Regions from separate parts of the Psychromonas sp. KJ10-5 genome, predicted to be linked through region 1. Evidence: predicted binding sites of a transcription regulator. Region 1 holds the regulator's gene; the other holds the start of a gene.

Evidence for each region. The regulator MetJ, encoded in region 1, represses methionine synthesis genes. The targets are predictions, from matches to a motif close to TAGACGTCTAGACGTCTA.
Region 2: metN (methionine ABC transporter ATP-binding protein MetN) is a predicted target of MetJ. The motif match lies at 1,129-1,146, and genes of this name have one in related genera.

The regions. Positions count from the first base shown of each region.
Region 1 covers NZ_CM147864.1:3,114,255-3,117,760, reverse strand. The annotation lists gene kdgK (2-dehydro-3-deoxygluconokinase) at 498-1,433, shown strand; gene AC0L3W_RS13585 (bifunctional 4-hydroxy-2-oxoglutarate aldolase/2-dehydro-3-deoxy-phosphogluconate aldolase) at 1,457-2,080, shown strand; gene metJ (met regulon transcriptional regulator MetJ) at 2,151-2,438, opposite strand; gene AC0L3W_RS13575 (class I adenylate cyclase) at 2,571-3,506, opposite strand, start outside.
Region 2 covers NZ_CM147864.1:2,170,706-2,174,211, reverse strand. The annotation lists gene AC0L3W_RS09605 (Lcl domain-containing protein) at 1-743, shown strand, start outside; gene metN (methionine ABC transporter ATP-binding protein MetN) at 1,231-2,265, shown strand; gene AC0L3W_RS09595 (methionine ABC transporter permease) at 2,255-2,941, shown strand; gene AC0L3W_RS09590 (MetQ/NlpA family lipoprotein) at 2,989-3,506, shown strand, end outside.

The DNA.
Region 1 (3,506 bases):
GCTTAATAAAGTAATACAAATAAACCTTAAAATCACTTTTATTTTTTAATTTTTAAGGATGAGCTCTCTATTTTTATATTTTAAATAACTCTTATAAAGCCAGAACCTTTTATAATTTAGCTTCTTCAACTATTGATTTAGCTTACTTTTTATTACCTCTCTACAATAAGCACCTAAGCGGGTTGGCTGAATTTAGCTCACTTCGTCTTAATATTTATATTAGATAATTATTTTGATTGTGATGTAGGTGGATGATCTGGATCACACATAGTGTCTTTTTGTATTACAAATCGGGTTGTGTGATGTACAATTTTTAACTTATAAGTTGTATTAATAAGATGCAAATGCATTGCCGACATTTTTGCGTGTTGATGCTGCTGTTGATCTTAATACCGCGCTTTATATCGAGTGCATCAAGCGTACGCTATTCGCTGCAACAGATTGAGATAGTTAAGTACAAAAGACAATGAATCCATTTTTTATAATAGAGGTAGCAAATGGCTAATTTCAATATCGCTTTGATCGGCGAATGTATGATTGAATTACAGGAAGTAAATGGCGTTTTACGTAGAAGCTTTGGCGGAGACACTCTAAATACAGCTGTATATTTGTCACGTTTAACATCAGGTAAAGATGTAAATGTTAGTTACGTTACTGCCTTAGGTGAAGACAACATAAGCCAAGAAATGATTGATGCTTGGAACAAAGAAGGCATTGATACACAATTTGTACAACGTTCTGAAACGAGACAACCTGGTTTATATATGGTTGAAACAGATGAAACAGGTGAGCGTAGTTTTTTATATTGGCGTGATGCTGCGGCGGCTAAATATTGGCTTGAGACAGCAAGTTATGAATATATTGAATCGTTATTGAAACAAGATGTTATTTACCTTTCAGGCATTAGCTTAGCGATATTGCCCCCTGCTAGTCGTGAAAAGCTTTATGATCTTTTGGCTCGTTATAAAGCGGCTGGTGGTAAAGTTTATTTCGATAATAACTATCGACCTAAGTTATGGGATTCGGCTGAAGAGGCTGCTGAAGGATTTAAACGTATTCTAGCTGTTACTCATACTGGCTTACTAACATTTGATGATGAACAAGCATTATTTGGTGATACAAAAGTTGAGCAATGTATCGAGCGTACACGTGCATTAGGTGTTCAAGAAATAGTGATTAAACAAGGTGGCGGCGAATGTTTGATCATTACTGCAGATGATTCAATTAGTGTTGCAGCGCAAAAAGTAGATCCTGAAAATGTTATCGATACTACTGCAGCCGGAGATTCTTTTGCCGCTGGTTATTTGTCAAAACGAACTTTAGGTGGAACAACTGTTATTGCTGCTGAAAAAGCACACCAAGTAGCAAGTACTGTGATACAGCATAAAGGTGCAATTATTGATATGAAATACATTGCCCCATTTGTAGATTAATCATTCATATTTAGGATAGTAAAATGACAACATTAAATGAAAAATTACAATCACTCAAAGTGATTCCTGTTATTGCCATTAAAGATGCTAATGATGCTGTGCCATTAGGTAAAGTATTAGTTGAAAATGGCATGCCTTGTGCAGAAATTACATTCCGTACTCCAGCTGCTGCACAATCAATTAAAAATTTACGTGAAGCGTTTCCTGAAATGTTAATTGGTGCTGGTACAGTACTAAATAGTGAAACAGTTGATTTAGCGATCGATGCTGGTGTTGATTTTATCGTTAGCCCAGGTTTTAACCCAACAACGGTTAAATACTGTCAACAACGTAACATGCCAATTATTCCAGGTGTTAACAATCCATCATTAGTTGAACAAGCAATGGAAATGGGATTAACGACGTTAAAGTTTTTCCCTGCTGGACCATCGGGTGGCGTGGCAATGTTAAAATCATTAACTGCGGTTTATCCAGTTAGCTTCATGCCAACAGGTGGCGTATCGCCAGCGAACATCAACGACTACTTAGATATTAATGCGGTATTAGCATGTGGTGGTACGTGGATGGTACCTGCTGATCTGATTGATAACCGTGAATGGGAAAAGATTGGTGAATTAGTGAAAGAAGCGGTGGCTGCATTAAAATAATTGCGATCGTCAAATTAGCTTAGTTGAAACCTCAATGAGCATCGCTTATTGAGGTTTTTTATTGATGAATTTATTTAGTTGACTTGCTTAAAGTCTCTGAAATATTTACATTTTGACTTTTATCAAGTTCTTCATCTTCAGGTAAAGGCTGACCGGTATAAGCGTGCAAAAAAGCTTCGCACAACAACTCACTGTTGGTTGCGTGGCGTAAGTTATTTACCTGACGACGAGTACGTTCATCTGTCAATATTTTCAATACCTTAGTTGGTATCGACACAGTCACTTTTTTTACCTGTTCACTTTTTTTCCCGTGTTCGGCATAAGGACTAATATATTCACCGTTCCATTGTGTTGACATAGCAATAACCTTTTAAAAAATATGCTTTATTTTACCTCGATAAATTAAACATGGCAATCTATACGTAAAGAGGGCTAGAAGTCCATAATTTAAAAGAAGATAGTCGAGTAGGAAAATACTTAACGAAAGCGTTTATTGTTCGTTAGCAGGAGTTAATGCAGAAATTAAGTCCTGTGCAGAAGCCACTAAAGTGCTGCTTTTGAAGGGGTTAAGCGATAAGGTTTTATCTTCATTTAGTGTAATATCATAAAACTGCGGCAAGTTGAAATTAATCTGTTCCGCTTCTGTATTAGATAAGTGATTATTAGAAGTATAAAAACGATTAACATTTTGTACAAATTCATTTTTTGAACCTGCAAAGTTTAAAAATGTTTCTACATCATTTTCTGCATTGGCAATATAAACGTTAAAACCATTATGGTAATTTTCAAAGAAGAATTGTATTAAGCCTTCACTAATGTGCGATTCAATTACATCAGCTGTTTGGTCATAATGTGTGGTTTTTAAATTCAATGAGCTTGCAGATAATTTTTTATTAGAGATATGACTATAAATGTCCACTGCACTTTCTAAATGCTGCAATGAAACCCCTTTACGTTCAAAGTAAAATCCAAATTTTCTACCGCCAGTCCACAATGTTTGTACAGAACGAGTGTGTACGGTGTGCAAACGTAACTGAATAAACTCATTCAGTTTACTACCGAATGATTGGCAAATTTGTTCACTAAAATGGCGACTATAGCAAAACAGATCAATCTGTTGAGGAGGTGAAGCATCTTGATGCATTTTTGACAAGATAGTATTTAAAGCTTCCACTACTGAGAACTGACTATTAAAGTGTAAAGTACGCACTTCATTCCATGAATTACGGTAGATAAAATCGATACTGCCAATTAGGCTCTCTTTATGCTCGCCATAGGCCATTACATTATCGATCTGGTTTAATTCACTCTCTTCTGTATCTTGCCAGTGTCGTGTTGGATCTTTTTCAACATTTAAAAAAATGGATAAATGTTTAATGGCACAAGGTTCACTCAGTGCTTTATCACTTGCTTTAGGGACATAAAT
Region 2 (3,506 bases), 940 kb from region 1:
ACAATGGTGATGGCACTGTCACCGATCATGCAACTGGATTAACTTGGCAAAAGCAGGATAGTCAACAAGCAATGAACTGGCAGCAAGCGTTAGATTATTCAGCCCAACTTCAGTTAGGGGGGCATGATGATTGGAGACTACCTAATGCGAAGGAGTTACAAAGTATTGTCGATTATACTCGCTCACCAGAAACGACTGATTCTGCTGCGATTGATACAATCTTTGAAACGACAATTATAAAAGATGAAAGTGGTCATAAAGATTATCCTTACTTTTGGAGTTCAACGACTCACTTAGATGGCCCTATACCGGAGAGTAGTGCTGCTTATGTTGCCTTTGGTAAAGGGTTAGGTGAAATGCGTGGCACGGTGATGGACGTACATGGTGCTGGCGCGCAGCGTAGCGACCCTAAGACTGGTAAGGCAATGTCTAGAGGTCCGCAGGGGGATATGATCAGAGTTTATAACTATGTCCGAAGCGTGCGAGGAGGCGTGAAGGATACCGAGCAAACTACAGATACAAAGACTCACCTAGCTTTTACTAAAAGTGATAACGAAACCCATGGGCAACAGAAGCAATCATCTCAACATAATCGCTTTATTAAACGCTTAGATAAAAATGGCGACAATAGAGTGTCTAGCGATGAGTTCCATGGCAATCGAACTCAGTTTAATTATTTAGACACTAATAAAGATGGTTATATCAGTGTTCAAGAAGCGCCAACCGGACCTGCTAAAAAATAACAGAAAGCCTTGATAATATTCAATAACTCTATTCATAAAGGTTTAAAGATATAATTTGTCCTTAATGCCTATTTTTTATGTTATTACCATTAGTGAGTGTCCGAATTAACAGGACGAACGGTGGACAAACTCTGCAACTAGCTAAGCAGTCGCAGAGGTTCACTTATCAATTATTGATGTATCAGCAGCAGCGAGGGCTGCTATTTTTGCATTAGGTCTATTAGGATTAGATTTTACTCCCTTTAAAAAAATAACGACTTTTTAACCTTACTTTTAAAGCATCACCTTAGAGTGATGTTTTTTTTGCCTAGTGAAAATCATCAAACTAAGTTTTTTGCTCTATCAATTAATGTAAATCAAATTTGTTTATTTTAATTAATTGATTTAGACGTCTAGATGGCTTAGTATGCATCCATTATTACAACTTAGCTCACAGATTTTCTATGATGCCTAATATGTAACCAGTATTTAAATTTCAGGAAATCTGATGATAGAAATAAAAGATGTAAACAAGGTGTTTTATCAGGGAGATAAGGCGATTAACGCGCTTTCCGATATTAACCTAACCATAGAACAAGGTAGTATTTTTGGTGTGATCGGTTCATCTGGCGCGGGCAAAAGTACATTAATACGTTGTGTTAACTTATTAGAACGTCCAAGCTCTGGTGAAGTGTTGCTCGACGGTGTCGACTTAACCAAATTATCAGATCAAGAGTTAACTAATACTCGTCGTAAAATTGGAATGATCTTCCAACACTTTAACCTATTATCATCACGCACGGTTTTTAATAATGTCGCCTTACCTTTAGAGCTTGCTGGCGTTAGTAAAAGCGAGATAAAAAGTAAAGTTGAAGAGCTATTAGCGTTAGTTGGCTTAGCTGAAAAGCGCGATGTTTACCCAGCAAACTTGAGTGGTGGACAAAAACAGCGTGTGGCAATTGCGCGGGCATTAGCGTCGGATCCTAAAGTATTATTATGTGATGAAGCAACTAGTGCATTAGATCCTGCGACGACTATCTCTATCTTAGAGTTACTTCGTAAGATTAATAAAGAGTTGAATCTGACTATTCTTTTAATTACCCATGAAATGGCGGTAGTAAAAGGTATTTGTCAGGAAGTGGCTATTATCGGTGGAGGGAAGTTAGTTGAGAATGGGTTGGTGGGAGACATTTTTGCTCACCCTAAAACAGAGCTAGCGCGTGAGTTTATTCGCTCAACATTAGACTTATCAATCCCAGCTGATTACCAAGAGCGTTTGCACAGTACACGTGTTGAAAACAGTTACCCTTTAATTCGTTTAGAGTTCACTGGTGCCTCTGTTGATGCGCCAGTAATTAGTCATGTAGCTCGTGAATTTAATATTGATATCAGTATCTTAAGTTCTAATATGGATTATGTAGGTGGTGTTAAGTTTGGCTTGATGTTAGCTGAATTTATTGGCCCAGATGAATGTGCAGAAAAAGCCATTGAGTATTTAAAACAACAAAAAATTGAACTAGAGGTGCTTGGCTATGTCATTTAATGCAGTGGTTACTTGGTGGGCTGAAAACACACGCCTAATTGAGCTATTAGTTAGTTCATTGTGGGAAACATTAATCATGGTGTTTACGTCTGGTTTTATCGGTTTTGTGGTCGGTATTCCTCTGGGTGTGTTATTACACCTAAGTAAAAAGAATGGTTTATTAGAAAGCACTAGCTTGAACAAAATATTAGGTGTTGTGGTGAATATCGGCCGTTCAATCCCATTTATTATTTTGCTGGTTGCTTTAATTCCAGTGACTCGCTTTATTGTTGGCTCGTCAATTGGGACTGCAGCTGCAATTGTGCCTCTAACCATTGGTGCGATTCCATTTATCGCACGTCTTGTTGAAGGTGCGTTATTAGAGGTTCCAGCTGGATTAGTTGAAGCCGCACAAGCGATGGGAGCTAAGCCACTACAAATCATTAAGAAAGTATTATTACCAGAGGCATTACCCGGCATTATCAATGCGGCAACCATTACATTAGTGACTTTAGTAGGTTACTCAGCGATGGCAGGGACCGTTGGTGGTGGTGGTCTTGGTGATGTTGGTATTCGTTATGGCTACCAACGTTTTGATGCCACTGTGATGATGATTACTATCGTTATTCTGGTGATCCTAGTACAACTGATTCAGTCTCTAGGTGATTATCTTGTTAAGCGTGTAGACCACCGTTAATCGTTTCATTTTAAATTTTATTAAAGCAACATCTCAAAGGAAAATGTATGAATGTTAATATCAAAAAAGTAATCGCTGTATTAGGTTTTGCGTCTGTATTTGCGCTAGCTGGTTGTGGTGAAAAAGAAGCACCGGCAGTTGATAACAATAAAGTAAAAATTGGTGTAATCGCTGGTGCTGAAGCACAAGTAGCAGAGATTGCTGCTAAAGTAGCGAAAGAGAAATATAACCTAGATGTATCATTAGTCACTTTTTCTGATTACATTACACCTAATGCTGCATTAGATGAAGGTTCAATCGATGCAAATGCATTCCAACACAAACCTTACTTGGATCAACAGGTTGCTGATCGTGGTTACAAATTTTCTGTTGCAGGTAACACATTAGTTTATCCAATCGCTGGTTATTCAAGCAAAATTAAATCATTAGATGAATTAAAAGACGGTGACCAAATTGCTGTACCAAGTGACCCAACTAACTTAGGGCGTTCTTTAATTTTATTAGAGAAGCAAGGCTTACTAACACTGAAAGAAGGTGCTGGCCTGAAAGCAACAGTATTAGATAT